Regions from separate parts of the Kribbella sp. NPDC051620 genome, predicted to be linked through region 2. Evidence: riboswitches for the same ligand, from Rfam matches in the RefSeq annotation. Region 2 holds a riboswitch; the other holds the start of a gene.
The links. Region 2 has a riboswitch for S-adenosylmethionine ahead of ACIA12_RS09795 (aminotransferase class V-fold PLP-dependent enzyme). Riboswitches for the same ligand answer to the same signal wherever they lie in the genome.
Positions count from the first base shown of each region.

Region 1: another riboswitch for S-adenosylmethionine. It lies ahead of thrC (threonine synthase); the one in region 2 lies ahead of ACIA12_RS09795 (aminotransferase class V-fold PLP-dependent enzyme).

Region 1 is NZ_JBITDB010000009.1:144,461-151,876, reverse strand. It holds gene argG (argininosuccinate synthase) at 1-736, shown strand, start outside; gene ACIA12_RS37350 (PQQ-binding-like beta-propeller repeat protein) at 798-2,228, shown strand; gene ACIA12_RS37345 (ubiquitin-like small modifier protein 1) at 2,261-2,536, opposite strand; gene thrC (threonine synthase) at 2,533-3,801, opposite strand; SAM riboswitch class I at 3,816-3,955, opposite strand; gene ACIA12_RS37335 (cation:proton antiporter) at 4,021-5,262, opposite strand; gene ACIA12_RS37330 (DNA-3-methyladenine glycosylase family protein) at 5,332-6,285, opposite strand; gene ACIA12_RS37325 (hypothetical protein) at 6,400-6,849, shown strand; gene otsB (trehalose-phosphatase) at 6,846-7,416, opposite strand, start outside.
Region 2 is NZ_JBITDB010000002.1:546,208-553,623, reverse strand. It holds gene ACIA12_RS09805 (alpha/beta hydrolase) at 1-654, shown strand, start outside; gene ACIA12_RS09800 (ATP-binding protein) at 664-2,859, shown strand; gene ACIA12_RS09795 (aminotransferase class V-fold PLP-dependent enzyme) at 2,963-4,327, opposite strand; SAM riboswitch class IV at 4,344-4,458, opposite strand; gene ACIA12_RS09790 (DinB family protein) at 4,622-5,140, shown strand; gene ACIA12_RS09785 (DNA translocase FtsK 4TM domain-containing protein) at 5,262-7,416, shown strand, end outside.

The DNA.
Region 1 (7,416 bases), on a different contig from region 2:
CTTCGTCCAGGGCCGGCCGGTGACGATCAACGGCAAGGAGTTCGGCTCGGCGGTCGACCTGGTGCTGGAGGCCAACGCGATCGGCGGCCGGCACGGGCTCGGGATGTCCGACCAGATCGAGAACCGGATCATCGAGGCCAAGAGCCGGGGCATCTACGAGGCGCCCGGGATGGCCTTGCTGCACGCGGCGTACGAGCGGCTGGTGAACGCGATCCACAACGAGGACACGGTCGCGTCGTACCACAACGAGGGCCGCAAGCTCGGCCGGCTGATGTACGAGGGCCGCTGGCTCGACCCGCAGGCGCTGATGATCCGCGAGTCGCTGCAGCGCTGGGTCGGCTCGGCGATCACCGGTGAGGTCACGCTGCGGCTGCGGCGGGGCGAGGACTACTCGATCATCGACACCACCGGCCCGGCGTTCAGCTACCACCCGGACAAGCTGTCGATGGAGCGGACCGAGGACTCCGCCTTCGGCCCGGTCGACCGGATCGGCCAGCTGACCATGCGGAACCTGGACATCGCCGACTCCCGCGCCAAGCTCGAGCAGTACGCCGGCCTGGGCCTGATCGGCACCGCCCACGCCCAGCTGCTCGGCGCGGAGACCAACCAGCTCGGCGAGACCACCCTGATCGGCGAGATGACCACCGGCGGCGCCGACGCGATCGCCTCCCGCGGCGAGCCCAACCCCGACGACGCCCTGCTCGACAGCGCCGCGATGGAGTCCGGTACCGACTGACCGGCCCGACCTCCCTGTTTGGCATGCTGGCCGTCCCGTCTCCGCCCCGAGGGAGGGCCGCATGCCCGACAGCACCGTTGCCGGCAGCACCGTTGCCGACAGCAAGCACCGGCCGGCGAGCCGACGGACCGTCGCGGCGGTCGTCGTACTCGCGGCAGCCGCTGTTCTCGGCGTCCTGACGATCGTCTTCGACTGGGGCTGGCCGGTGTGGATCGCCACGCTGGCAGTCGGCGCGATCGCGCTGGTGGTCGCGTTCCTGCGGACCCGCCCGGTACTACGCAGCGCCGCGGTACTCACCGCCGTGGCCCTGGTCGTCACCGGGATACTCGTGGTCCGTATCCCGCCGATGACCCCGTCCGGCTGGAAGGTCGAGCCGGACGTCCGCCTGATCGCGGCCGACGAGAAGCTCGCCGTCACGCTGGACCAGCAGACCGGCGAGGTGCAAGGCCGCGCGATCGACGACGGCAACCAGCTGTGGAAGAACGGTTTCGGCGGCTCGGGCAGCACCGACTGGAAACAGCTCGGCACCGATGCCGTGCTGCTGTTCGACGACAGCGGCAGCTCTCAGCGCGACAACCGGGCGGCGGTCATCTCGATCGCCGACGGCAAGACCCGGTGGAGCCAGGACGTCGGCCGGCAGGAACCGTTCACAGCGAACGACACCGTGGTGGTGTTCACCGGCGACAAGACGACGACAGGAATCGACCTCGCGACCGGCAAGAAGCTGTGGACGCACGCCGGTGAAGCAACCGCGGGGTCAGGCGGGCAAGGCTCCTACCGCCCCAACCGCTGGGTGGCTCGGTCCGACTGGATCGCCGTGCGCAACGCCTCGGGGTCGGCGCCGACCGCGGTACTCGACGTGCGTACAGGTCAGGTAGCAACCGCGGTACGGGCGACCCGAAGCGACTTCGTCATCGCGGGCCAGACGTTCGTCGAGTTCACCTACGCCAAGGATGGCCACCGGCTCGCCAAGGGCACTCCCCTCGCGGGCGGTCAACCCTGGTCGACTCCGTTCGGACGGCTCAACGGGCTGGAGACACTGGATGTGGTCGACGGACGAGCGCGGGCGGTGTACGGCACCAAAACCGTCTTCCTCGACCCTGGGACCGGCACCCTGCGTGAGGTACCCCTCGATGGCCGATGGTCGGTGGCGCTTCAAAGCCGCGTCGACGGCCGGTACGTCGCGGTCGAGCAGCGCGACCGGGACCACCACGTCGTGGCTACTGCCATCGCCGACACGACCACCGGCAAGCTGGTGGACGTGCCCGGGCGCGGCGACCAGGTCGAAGCGTCGATCGAACAGTCCTCCGACGGTACGGCGATCGCGCACACCACCGTCGTCGACGCGGTGGGAGGCAAGAGCCAGCGCTACACCCTGATCAGCGACGGCGCCGAGCACGGCCAGGTCTCCACGACGCAGGGCCGGTTCGCGTCCGCCGGGGACGTCATCAAGGTGGGCGGGCGGATCACGACCTTCCCGCGCACCGGCTGACGTCACCCGGCGGTTCGTTCAGTTGAGGAAGCTCAGCCGCCGGCGACGGCCGGGATGATCGAGACCTGGCCGCCGTCCTTGATCGTGGTCTGCAGGCCCTCGGAGAAGCGGACGTCGTCGTTGTCGACGTAGATGTTGACGAAGCGGCGGAGTTCGCCGGACTCGTCGAGCACCCGGCCCTTGATCCCCGGGTACGACGTGTCGAGGGACTCGAGCACCTCGCTCAGAGTCGCCCCCTCGACGGAGACCTCGGAGGCACCCTTGGTGTAGGGGCGCAGGATGGTCGGGACACGGACGCTGACACTCACTGCAGACCCGCCTTCACGAAGGCGTCGTACGACGCGGGGATGGTGACCTTCGGGCCGACCCGGTCGGCCACGGCGTCGAGCGTCTTGAGCCCGTCGCCGGAGTTGATGATCACCGTCTCGGCGTCGGGATCGATCTGCCCGGTCTCGATCAGCTTCTTCAGCGTCGCGACCGTCACCCCGCCCGCGGTCTCGGTGAAGATGCCCTCGGTCCGGGCGAGCAGCTGGATGCCCTCGATGACCTCTTCGTCGCTGACGTCCTCGATCACCCCACCGGTCCGCCGGGCCACGTCGAGCACGTACGGTCCGTCGGCCGGGTTGCCGATCGCCAGCGACTTGGCGATGGTGTCCGGCTTGACCGGCTTCACCACGTCATGTCCGTCGCGGAACGCCTGCGCGACCGGCGAGCACCCGGTCGCCTGGGCGCCGTAGATCTTGTAGTCGGTCGCGTCGACCAGGCCCAGCTTGCCGAGCTCGGTGAAGCCCTTGTCGATCTTGGTCAGCTGCGAACCGGACGCGACCGGGATCACCACCTGCTGCGGGATCCGCCAGCCGAGCTGCTCGGCGATCTCGAAGGCCAGCGTCTTGGAGCCCTCGGAGTAGTACGGGCGGACGTTGACGTTCACGAACGCCCAGCCCTCCTCCTCACCGGCGATCTCGGAGGCCAGCTTGTTGACGTCGTCGTAGTTGCCCTCGACGGCCACCAGCGTGCCGCCGTACACGGCCGTGGTGATGATCTTGGGACGCTCGAGGTCCTGCGGGATGAACACGACCGAGCGGATCCCGGCCCGGGCGGCGGCCGCGGCGACGGCGTTGGCCAGGTTGCCGGTGGAGGGGCAGGCGAAGACCTTCATGCCCAGCTCGCGGGTGGCGCTCAGAGCGGAGGCGACGACCCGGTCCTTGAACGAGTGCGTCGGGTTGCCCGAGTCGTCCTTCACCCACAGCTTGCGCAGGCCGAGCTCGCGGGCCAGGTTGCCGGCGTCGATCAGCCGGGTGTAGCCGGGCTCGGTGTTCGGGAAGCTGGCCACGTCGACGGGGACGGGCAGCAGCGGCTGGTACCGCCAGATGTTCTTGGGTCCGGCTTCGATCTGCTCACGCGTGATGGTCGGGAACTCGTACCCGACCTCGAGCGGGCCGAAGCACTCCATACAGGCGTAGAACGGGCCGAGCTCGGATTTGGCGCCGCAGGCGCGGCAGCTCAGATGGGTTCCGTTGCCGAAGGCACCTTCACGGATGGTGTGGGTGGTGGCGGCGGTACTCAGGCTCATGACGGAGTTTTCCCTCCTCATCTTCCCCGCACCGGATCTCGGCACAGGACGGATTTGGCACCGTTCCGCCGCCGGAGTCTCGGATCGAGCCGCCGCACGGGGAGGGTTGCCGGGACTTCAACGGGCCGTTTCCCTCAGTCCCTCTGGATGAGCCCTGCCGAGATTACCCAATCGGGTCCATATTGTGTCTTCCGTTCCCACCATGCGAGACAGTCGATCTCATCGGCCACGGCGGCGGTCGAGCATCCGCATGAGTGGGGTGGCGGCGACCCCGTGGACGGCGACGCTCAGGACGACGGTGAAGCCGACGGTGGCCCACAGCCAGGGCAGGTCGGTGCCGAAGTCGGCGCCCGCGTAGGCCAGGTAGAACACCGACCCCACCCCTCGTACTCCGAACGCCGCCGTGACCCAGCGTTCGGACCGGCGCATCGGCGTACCGGCCAGAGCGAGCCAGGCGGTGAGCGGACGTAGTACCAGCACGAGGAGCAGGCCGATCGCTGCTCCTGCCAAGGTCAGGGGTTTGAGCAGGCCACCGGTGATCGCTACGCCGAGCAGCAGCAGGATCCCCCAGGTGAGGATGTGCTCCAGCTGCTCCATGAATCCGTGCAGTTCCTCATGGAAATCGTGGCTGCGCTCGGAGGCCCTGAGCGACAGGGCAGCGACGAAGACGGCGACGAATCCGTAGCCATGCAGTACTTGGGTGAGGCCGTAGACGCCGAGCGTCGTCGCCAGTGCCAGCACGGGTTCGCGCGAATCGGCCAGCCGGAAAGTGCGCGACGGCGCGGAGAAGGCCATCTTGCCGAGCAACCAGCCGGCGCCGGCTCCGATCGCGACACCGATCACGGTCTTGCCGATCAGGTCCCAGGCGAACCACTCCAGCGCCCAGTCGCCGACCGCTCCCTTCGTCGCCGCGAACACCGCGGCGTAGATGAACGGAAACGCCAGCCCGTCGTTGAGCCCAGCCTCCGAGGTGAGCGCGAACCGCACCTCGTCATCCTCCTCGGGCTCGGCCCCCTCCCCGGTCGTCGGCCCTTGCACCTGTACGTCCGACGCGAGCACCGGGTCGGTCGGAGCCAGTACCGCGCCCAGCAGCAAAGCCGTCGCCGGCGCCAACCCGACCAGCCATCCGACTCCGGCGACAGCCGCGATACAAGCAGGCATCGCCACCAGCAGCAGCCGCCACGTCACCGCCCACCGCTTCCACCCGATCGGCCGATCGATCGCCAGCCCCACACCCATCAGCGCGATCAGGATGGTCAATTCGGCCAGATGCTCGGTCAGCCCCGACTCACTGATCGGACTGACCCGCCCTCGCTCCACGAACAGCCCCAGCAACAACCCAGCCGCCACAAACGCCATCGGCGCCGAAATCGCATACCGCCGCAACAACCGAGGCAGCACAGCCCCCACCAGCAAAGCCACGCCCGCCACCAGGTACAACCCGTCCCCGTCAATCTCCATATCCCACCCCCAGTGCCCAACCCCAGCCGGTGGAACCGCCGCTCGGTGGGTGCTGGTGCTGGGCGGGTTCTAGCGGAGGCGGTGGGTGGCGCCGGGGGTGTGGGTGGGGAGGGATTTGCGGGGGCCGTAGCGGGGGTGGTGGTGGCCGGCCAGGCTGAGGAGGGCTTGGACTCGGTAGCGGTGGCCTCGGTAGGGCTCGATCAGTTCGGCGCAGCCGTCGTCGTCGAGTTCCTCGCCGGTGAGGGCGTAGGAGACGTCGCGCGAGACGTGGTAGTCGGCGAAGGAGAAGGCGTCGGCGTCTCCGTGGGCGCGTTGCCGCACCTCGGCGGCGGTCCAGACTCCCACCCCGGGCAACGACCTGAGCCGTCGCTCGACCTCAGCCCCGTCGGTCAACTCCAGCGTCCGCTCCAACGCGGCTGCCCGCGTCGCCGCCGTGATCACCACCCGGGACCGGCGCCCCTCCACTCCGGCACGCAACCACTGCCAGGACGGAATCATCCGCCACTCCTCCGGCGACGGCGGCACCATCATCTTCCGCCCGTCCGGCGACCCCGGCCCCGGCGCCGGCTCCCCGTACTCCCGCAGCAACATCCGCCATCCGGCGAACGCCTCCTTGCCCGTCACCACCTGCTCGATCCCAGCCGCCGCCATCGCCTCGAACACAGCCCGCGTCCGCGGCACCCGAAAGTCCGCAAACCGCCGCGCCGCCTCCACCAGCGCCGGATGCTCCGCCAACGGCTCGAACCCTTCCCAGCTATCGGCCTCCCCCAACAGCTCAGGCACCCCATCCAACGCCCACGAGGCCCCCGCCCCCCACGCCTCAGCCTCGACCTCGCCCACCCCGGAGTACGGCGTAAGCCTGATCAACACCGCCCCCTCCGGCGTCCGGGTGGCCCGCCAAACGGTCCGCCGCCCAGCCTCGAACACATAAGCAGGATCCCCCGGCCCCTTCCGCAACCCCCCAATCACCACATGCGGATCCACCACCCGCCCAGCCCGCCACCGCCGCACCACCGAAGTCACCCGCCAAGTCTTACTCACCCCACCGACAACACCCGATCCGACCGGATGTCCTAAGAATTAGGACATCGGGACATCCGGGTGGGGTGAGCTGATACTGAGGGTGGAGGTGGGGCGATGTCTGGGTGGCAGGTGTTGAAGTTGGTGTGGAACACGGTGAACTTGTCGTCGATCGCCGGGGTGGTCGTGGGGGTGATCGGGCGGGCGCAGTTCAGTCGGGGGCCTCGGGGATTGTTCTATGCGACCGGGTACAAGCTGCGGTTTCCGGTGGCCGGTGCGTTCACGATCGGCAATGTGATTCTGACCAAGCATGATCGGGCGTACTTCGATGCGCGGCCGGTCCTGGTCAGGCATGAGGAGCGGCACTCGTGGCAGTACTTCTGCCTGTTCGGGCTGCCGATGCTGCCGCTGTACCTGCTAGGCGTCGCCTGGTCCTTCCTGCGAACCGGCTGCCCAGCCTCCCGCAACCCCTTCGAACGCCTGGCCAGCCTCAAAGACGGCAACTACGACGAGAAGCCACTCAAACCCCTCAGCCAAATTCTGAGCCAGACCTTCCGGCGGAGCTAGCGGTTGGTGATGGCGTCCGATAGGGCTGTCAGGACTGTTACTACGCCGTAGGGGTCGTCTACGACTATGTCGGCGGCGTCGGTGAGGGCGGTGGCGCCGGAGGAGCGGGCGGCTACGAGGACGCAGTGGAGGCCGGTGGCTCGGAGGGTGTTGAGGGCTTCGAAGGCTGCCAGGTCGCCGAGGTCGTCGCCGGCGTAGAGGACTGAGCGGGCGGCGGTGGACTCGATCAAGCGGCGGAGGGCTACGCCCTTGTCGATGCCGGGGGGTCGGAGTTCCAGGACCAGGTTGCCGGGCTCGAGGCGGAGGTCTACTGACTCGGCTAGGTCGGTCAGGGGCTGGCGTAGGGCTTCCAGGGCAGGCAAGGGCTCCGCTAGGCGGCGGGTGTGGACAGCTAGTGAGCTCCCCTTGTCTTCCACGAAGGCATCCGGGTAGCCGACGCTGGCCAGGAGCGCAGGGAGCTTCCCCCGGGCTATCTCGACACCAGGCGGCACCGGGTCGCTGGTGACGGCACCAGTGGACGCCTCCCACCGCTCAAGCCCGTAGTGACCCAGTACTACGAGACGCCCC
Region 2 (7,416 bases):
CTGACCCGGGACCTGGTGATCGCCACCGGGTACGCGGCCGTGTTCGTCGAGTACACGCCGATCCCGGACGCGGTCTTCCCGACCCAGCTGGAAGAGGCGTTCGCTGCGCTGCAGTGGGTCGCCTCGGAGGGCGCTGCCTTGGGACTCGATGCAGCGCGGCTCGCTGTCGCCGGTAACAGCGTCGGCGGCAACCTGAGCGCAGCGCTGACGCTCTACGCGCGTGACCACGACGGTCCGTCGATCAAGGTCCAGTTGCTGCTCTACCCGGCCACCTCAGCTGAGTTGGACACGGAGTCGTACCGGGACTTCGCGGACGGACGGTTCCTGTCCCGTGACTTCATGAAGTTCGGCTGGGACATCTATGCCCCGGACGAGGCCACCAGGCACAACCCGTACGCCGCTCCGCTGCAGGCTCGGGTCGACCAGTTGCGCGGGTTGCCCCCGGCCATCATCCACACGTCCGGCAACGACCCGCTGCGCGACGAGGGGCAGGCCTACGGACACAAGCTCGACGAGGCCGGGGTGGACGTCATTTCTGTGCAATATGTCGGGCAGATCCACGACATGGCGTTGCTTACGCCGATCCGGCAACTACCTTCCACCCAGGCGGAGTACCGGCACGCGGCGGCTGACCTGAAGCACTATCTGGATTAGATTCGGAGCATGGGAACCCTGCCGGCGGAGTTGACCAGCTTCGTCGGCAGGCGCCAAGAGTTGCTGGATGTCAGGGCACTGCTCGCTACCAGCCGCCTTGTCACGCTCACCGGTCCCGGCGGGGTGGGCAAGACCCGCCTCGCGTTGCGCACCGCAGTACAGGTTCGGCGGACGTTTCCTGACGGTGTGTGGCTGGTGGAGCTTGCCGCGTTGCGTGAGCCGGCGCTGCTCGCCAGGACGGTGGGGGTAGCGCTGGGGCTGCGGGATGCCGATGAGGATCCCGTTGCGTGGTTGACCGACTACCTGAGTGATCGGTCGCTGCTGGTGGTGCTCGACAACTGTGAGCACCTCGCTGCGGCGTGTGCTGCCCTGGTGTTTGAGTTGCTGCCGGCAGCGCCGGGCATCCGGGTCCTGGCTACCAGTAGGCACGTGCTGGGTGTTGAAGGCGAGCATGTGTACGCCGTGCCGCCACTGGCCGTCGGTGAGCTCGCCTCCGATGCTGTGCGGCTGTTCGCCGATCGTGGCGCTGCTGTGTCCACTGGGTTCGTGGTCGACTCGGTGAACGGGGCTGCCGTTGCCGAGATCTGCAGGCGGCTCGACGGAATCCCGCTGGCCGTCGAGCTGGCTGCTGCTTGGTTGCGGGTCTTGTCGGTCTCCGAGCTCCTGGACCGGTTGGACGGTCTCTCGTCCAAGTCACTCAGCGCAGCGCTCGGGTGGAGCTATGACCTGTGCAGTCCTGAGGAGCAGGAGCTCTGGGCTCGGCTCTCGGTCTTTGCCGGCTTCGACCTAACCGGTGCTGAGGCGGTTGGCGGTGGGTTGGACGTTCTGGCCGGCCTGGTGGACAAGTCGATCGTGCAGCGCGAGCAGGGTCGATTCAGGCTGTTGGAGCCTGTTCGGCAGTACGGGCTTCGGCGGCTTCGGGAGGCGGGCCAGGCAGACGCGGTACAGGCTCTGCATCGGGATCACTACCTGCGGCTCGCGGCGATGTGGAGTGAGGACTGGCGTCGCAGTACGGCACAGGTTGAGGCGCAGGCCTGGTGCAGGGACGAGCATGCCAATCTCCGGGCGGCTCTGGAGTACAGCTCTAGCAGCCCTGTGGTCTTCCTGCGGTTCGTGGTCGTGCTGCACTTCGACTGGTTGTTCTGCGGTCATCCTGCCGAGGGCAAGCTCTGGCTGGAGCGAGCACTGGAACTCAACCCGGAGCCGAGCCGGGACCGGGCCGTTGCTCTTGGCATCCTGTCCTTCGCCCTCAGCCTGATGGGCGAGGCCGCGACGATCTACGCGTACGCCGCGGAGGCCGACAGCTGGGCGCGTGAGCACGACGACGCTGACATGCTCGCCCACACCGTCTTCGTGTTCGGTGCCTACTACTTCCTGACCGGCGAGATCGAGAAGGCGACACCGCTCTTCCATGAGGCGATCCGCCGGCTGGAGGCGCTGGATCAACCCAGTAGCTTCCTGCTGCAGCTCCATTCGGCTACGGCCCAGGCAGAGATCTGGCAGGGACGGCTAGCTGAGGGTATGGCACTCGCCCAGCGGGCACTAGAGCGTTGCGACGAGACGGGGGAGCAGTACGCACGTGGGGGCCTGCTCTACGCGTGCGCGCTGGCTCAATGGATGCAGGGCTCGTACGTTGAAGCGACTGCTAGGTTGATCGAGGCAGTCAGGCTTGCAGCCCTCTTCAATGACGTACTGGGCGCAGCGACCTGGCTGGAGCTGCTGTGCTGGACCACTGCAGCGATGGGCCGGGCCGAACGCGCTGCCGAGCTGCTCGGGGTCGCGCACCAGGTGTGGCCGATGGGTGGCGGGCAGCGGTTGCTCGGCTCGTTGAGGATGAGTGACGCTCACGACGCCTGTGAGCGTGAGGTGACGGATGCCTTGGGCAACGACCGGTACCGGGCGGCTTTCGGGCGTGGCGCAGCGGCGGCCGCGGCCGGCTTCGACGAGGCGATGACGTTCGTCGCCGGGCGCACGGCCGCAGTACCGGCACCGCGGCCGGTGGCCGCCGCTGCAGGATCGCTGAGTGATCGGGAGTATCAGGTGGCCGAGCTGGTGGCCCAGGGGCTGACGAACAAGGAGATCGCGCTCCGACTCGTGATCAGCAGACGGACCGCGGAATCGCATGTCGTGCACATCCTGGACAAACTCGGCTTCAGCTCGCGCAGCCAGATCGCTGCCTGGCTGGCCAACCGTCCGGACCGTTAGGCGTTTGCCGCTCACCACTAGGTCCTGCACTCGCCACGTCTGTGGTCTTCAGCCAGTCACCGAGCGGTGGAGCGGCTCAGGCGGTCGGCGAGTGCGGGGTGATTCACCAGATCTTGGGCGCGACCAGGTCGCGGGGGTCGTTGTGGGGCTGACAGCCGTGCGGCGTCTCGTCGTACTCGGTGGTCAGGCCGTTGGTGGCCAGGGCGCGTACCGCGCTGACGAGGCGGTCGACGTGCTCGCGGGTGGTACCCAATCCGAGGCTTGCGCGGACTGCGGTTGCCTCCGGCGAGTCGGCGAGCAGGTGCCCGACCAGCGGGTGCGCGCAGAACTTGCCGTCCCGTACGCCGATCCCGTACTCCGCCGAGAGCGCCGCAGACACCAGCGTCGAGCTGACCCCGTCGATGGTGAAGCAGACCGTGCCCACTCGGTCGGCGTCGGCGCCGAAGATGTCGTACGTGTTCACGCCGGCGATCTGGGCCAGGCCGGTGCGGAGCCGGGCAAGCAGGCTGCGCTCGTGCTGCTCGATCGCCTCGCGGTGCTCGGTGATCGCGGCGCACGCGGCGGCCAGTGCGATCGCGCCGATCACGTTGGGGGAGCCGCCTTCGTGCCGGGCCGGGCCCTGGTTCCAGACGGTCGTGTCGCCGGTCACTGCGGCCGTCGCGCCACCGCCGTACAGGTACGGGTCGGCCGCGTTGAGCCAGTCAGCCCGGCCGATCAGCGCGCCGGCGCCGTACGGGGCGTAGAGCTTGTGGCCCGAGAGCGCCACCCAGTCGACGTCCAGGTCCTGGATGTCGACCACGCGGTGCGGTGCGAGCTGCGCGGCGTCGAGGCAGACGCGGGCACCGTGGGCCTTGGCGACGGCGGCGATCTCCGCGATGGGGAAGATCTCGCCGGTCACGTTCGACGCGCCGGTGATGACGACCAGGCGCGGGCCCTCCGGTGCGGCGCGCAGTGCGTCGGCGACTGCGGTGACCGCTCCGGTGTGGCTGGTGGGCGCCGCGAGCCTGGTAGTGCGCTCGGCGGGCCAGGGGAGGAGGGCCGCGTGGTGCTCCGACTCGAACACGATCACGGTCGCGTCGGCCGGTACGGCGCGAGCCAGCAGGTTGAGCGCGTCGGTGGTCTGCCGGGTGAAGATCACCTGGTCGTCCTCGCGGGCACCGACGAAGCCGTGAACCTCGGCGCGAGCCCGCTCGTACCACTGGGTGGTGATGCGCGAGGCGTAGCCGTTGCCACGGTGCACCGACGCGTACGACGGGAGGGCAGCCTCGACCGCCGCTCGCACCGACTCCAGACACGGCGCGCTCGCACCGTGGTCGAAGTTCGCGTAGTCGGTCACGCGGCCGTCGGCCAGCGGGACCAGCAGGTCGCTCGCGACGGTGGCGGGGATGTTGCCGGTGGTGAGCTTGGCGAGGGCCGGCCGGGTGGTCACGGCGGCGTTGGCAGGCTCGAGGATGGAGAGGATCGACATGGTTCTGCTCCCGGGTGGTCCGCACTTGCCGAATCGGGGTATCCGAACGGCCGGGTCCTCACCCGGGGCACCCCACCGCGGTGGAGGGTTGCCGGCCAGCGAGCCGGGGCTTGACGCTGACACTCATGACCTGCCCAAGACCGTAGCCAACGATCCGGCCTTCGCGCCAGCAGCCATCTCATTGGCTGGGATACTCGAACGTATCGTGAGACGCCAGGCGTGGGTGAGTGTGCTTTTCCGGGTTGTTGCTTAATGCAATGGCTCGCGGGGTGACCGCTGGGGGAGGATGCGCGGATGACCTGGATCGCACCTGAGGTCGAGCGGCCCGAGGGCTCGCTCGTCGCGCCCGAGCAGGAGTTGCTCGCCGGCTACCTGAACTTCCACCGGACCACGCTGCTGTACAAATGCGCCGGCCTGACCGCCGAGCAACTGGCCGCCCGCCCGCTGCCACCGTCGAACCTCTCCCTGCTCGGCCTGATCCGGCACGCGACCAAGGTCGAACGAATCTGGTTCCGCATCCACTTCGCGGGCGACAATCCGGCTGCGCCCGTGTTCGATCCGGCTCTCGGCAAGGACGCGGACTTCGAACTCATCGACGCAGGCCGGGCACAGGCGGAGTACGAAGCCCTGATCGACGAATGGGCGCTTTCAGACAAGGCCGCCGAAGGCCATTCTCTGGATGAGCAGTTCACTTTCCGTGACGAGGTGTCCTCGCTCCGGATGATCTACATCCATCTGATCGGCGAGTATGCCCGCCACTGCGGCCACGCCGACCTCCTCCGCGAACATCTGGACGGCGTGACCGGCGCCTGAGGCCTGCGTTGCGGCCGCTGGGACACGCCCGGCCGCGTGGGGCTGTGACGCTACGGATGGGGCGGTGTGATCGGCGTGTGACACGTGTGACTCGAGTGGTAGTCGGGGTAGCCTGCTAGACATGGCGACCCGCACGTCTTCCCCGGCGCGGGCGCGGAAGTCGGCAGCCAGCAGCCCCGCATCGGGCCGCTCGGCGGCTGGTGGCCGCTCCCGTCCGTCAGGCGCCCAGAAGCGTGGGCAGAGCACGAAGCGCAGTGGCTCCACCGCTGCGCGCACGGCCGTGCCCAAAGCGAGCAGCGCGGGTCCGTTCGCGGCCGCCATGCTCGCCCTCGCCAGAGGGCTGGTCAAGGTCTGGATCGGGATCGCCCACGTGCTCGGCAGCATGGTCCGCGGCATCGGCCACGGCGCCCGCGACCTGGACCCGGCCCACCGCCGTGACGGCGCCGGCCTCACCCTGATCGGCCTGGCGTTCGTAGTGGCCGCCGCGATCTGGTGGGACATGCCCGGCGCGGTCGGCAAGGGCATCCGGGTGGCAGTCGGCGGCAGTGTCGGCATGCTCGGCTGGGCCGTACCGCTGATGCTCCTGTTCATCGCCCTGCGCACCATGCGTCACCCGGACCGCAACGGCCCGGCCGGACGCCAGGTGATCGGCTGGACGGCCGTCTCCCTCGGAGTACTGGGTCTGGTTCACATCGCCAACGGGCTGCCGCGTCCCGGCAACCCGTCCGACGGCCGGCTGCAGGACGCCGGGGGAGCGATCGGGTACGTCGTCTCCTCGCTCCTGTCCGACCTGCTCACCCAGTACGTCGCAGCGCCGCTACTCGTCCTGCTCGCCCTCTTCGGCGCCCTCGTAGTCACCGGTACTCCGATCTACGCGATCCCGTTGCGGGTGCGTGCCGCATTCGACGTACTGCTCGGACGTACTGAGCTCCCGGCCGACGCGCCGTCCGTGGCCGCGGCTGCTGACGACACCGTCCGTCTGACTCGCAAGGAGCGGCGCGCGAAGGCCGCCCTGGACGACGACGGCGAGCCGACCGTCAAGCCGTACGACTCGCCGGTGCTCGAAGGCCGCGAGATCAACAAGCGCGGCCGCAAGAAGGCTCCGATCGATCCGGAGGAGGAGCCGTACGACGTCGACGCGGACGGCGCCGCCGCGGCCGCGGCCGGTGCTCCGCCGATCTACGGTGCCGTCGCGGGTGCGATGAAGGCCGGCTCCAAGAAGGACCTGGAGCCCGAACCGGCTCCGGAGCCGCCGCCGCACACGCCGTTGCCGCAACGGGTCGAGCAACTCAGCCTCTCCGGCGACATCACCTACACGCTGCCCGACGGGCAGATCCTCAAGCCCGGCTCGGTCCACAAGGCCCGGACGAAGGCGTCGGACGCGGTGGTCGGCAAGCTCACCGAGGTGTTCGACCAGTTCGGCATCGACGCCCAGGTGACCGGCTACACCCGTGGCCCGACGGTCACCCGGTACGAGGTGGAGCTCGGCTCCGCGGTCAAGGTCGAGAAGGTCACCGCGCTGTCGAAGAACATCGCGTATGCCGTGGCCTCGGCCGACGTCCGGATCCTGTCGCCGATCCCGGGCAAGTCCGCGATCGGCATCGAGATCCCGAACGTGGACAAGGAGATCGTCAGCCTCGGCGACGTGATCCGGTCCGCGACCGCGCGCAACGACCACCACCCGATGGTCGCCGGGCTCGGCAAGGACGTCGAGGGCGGCTTCGTCGTGGCCAACATGGCGAAGATGCCGCACCTGCTGGTCGCGGGTGCGACCGGCTCGGGCAAGTCGTCGTTCGTCAACTCGCTGATCACCTCGGTGCTGATGCGGTCGACGCCGGACGAGGTCCGGATGGTGCTGGTCGACCCCAAGCGGGTCGAGCTGAACAACTACGAGGGCATCCCGCACCTGATCACGCCGATCATCACCAGCGCGAAGAAGGCGGCCGAGGCGCTGCAGTGGGTCGTCCGCGAGATGGACATGCGCTACGACGACCTGGCGGCCTTCGGGTTCCGGCACGTCGACGACTTCAACAAGGCGGTCCGCGGCGGCAAGATCAAGCCGCCGCCGGGCAGCGAGCGCGTCCTCACGCCGTACCCGTACCTGCTGGTGATCGTCGACGAGCTCGCCGACCTGATGATGGTCGCGCCGCGCGACGTCGAGGACTCGATCGTCCGGATCACCCAGCTGGCCCGGGCCGCCGGTATCCACCTGGTGCTGGCCACCCAGCGTCCTTCGGTCGACGTCGTAACCGGTCTGATCAAGGCCAACGTGCCGT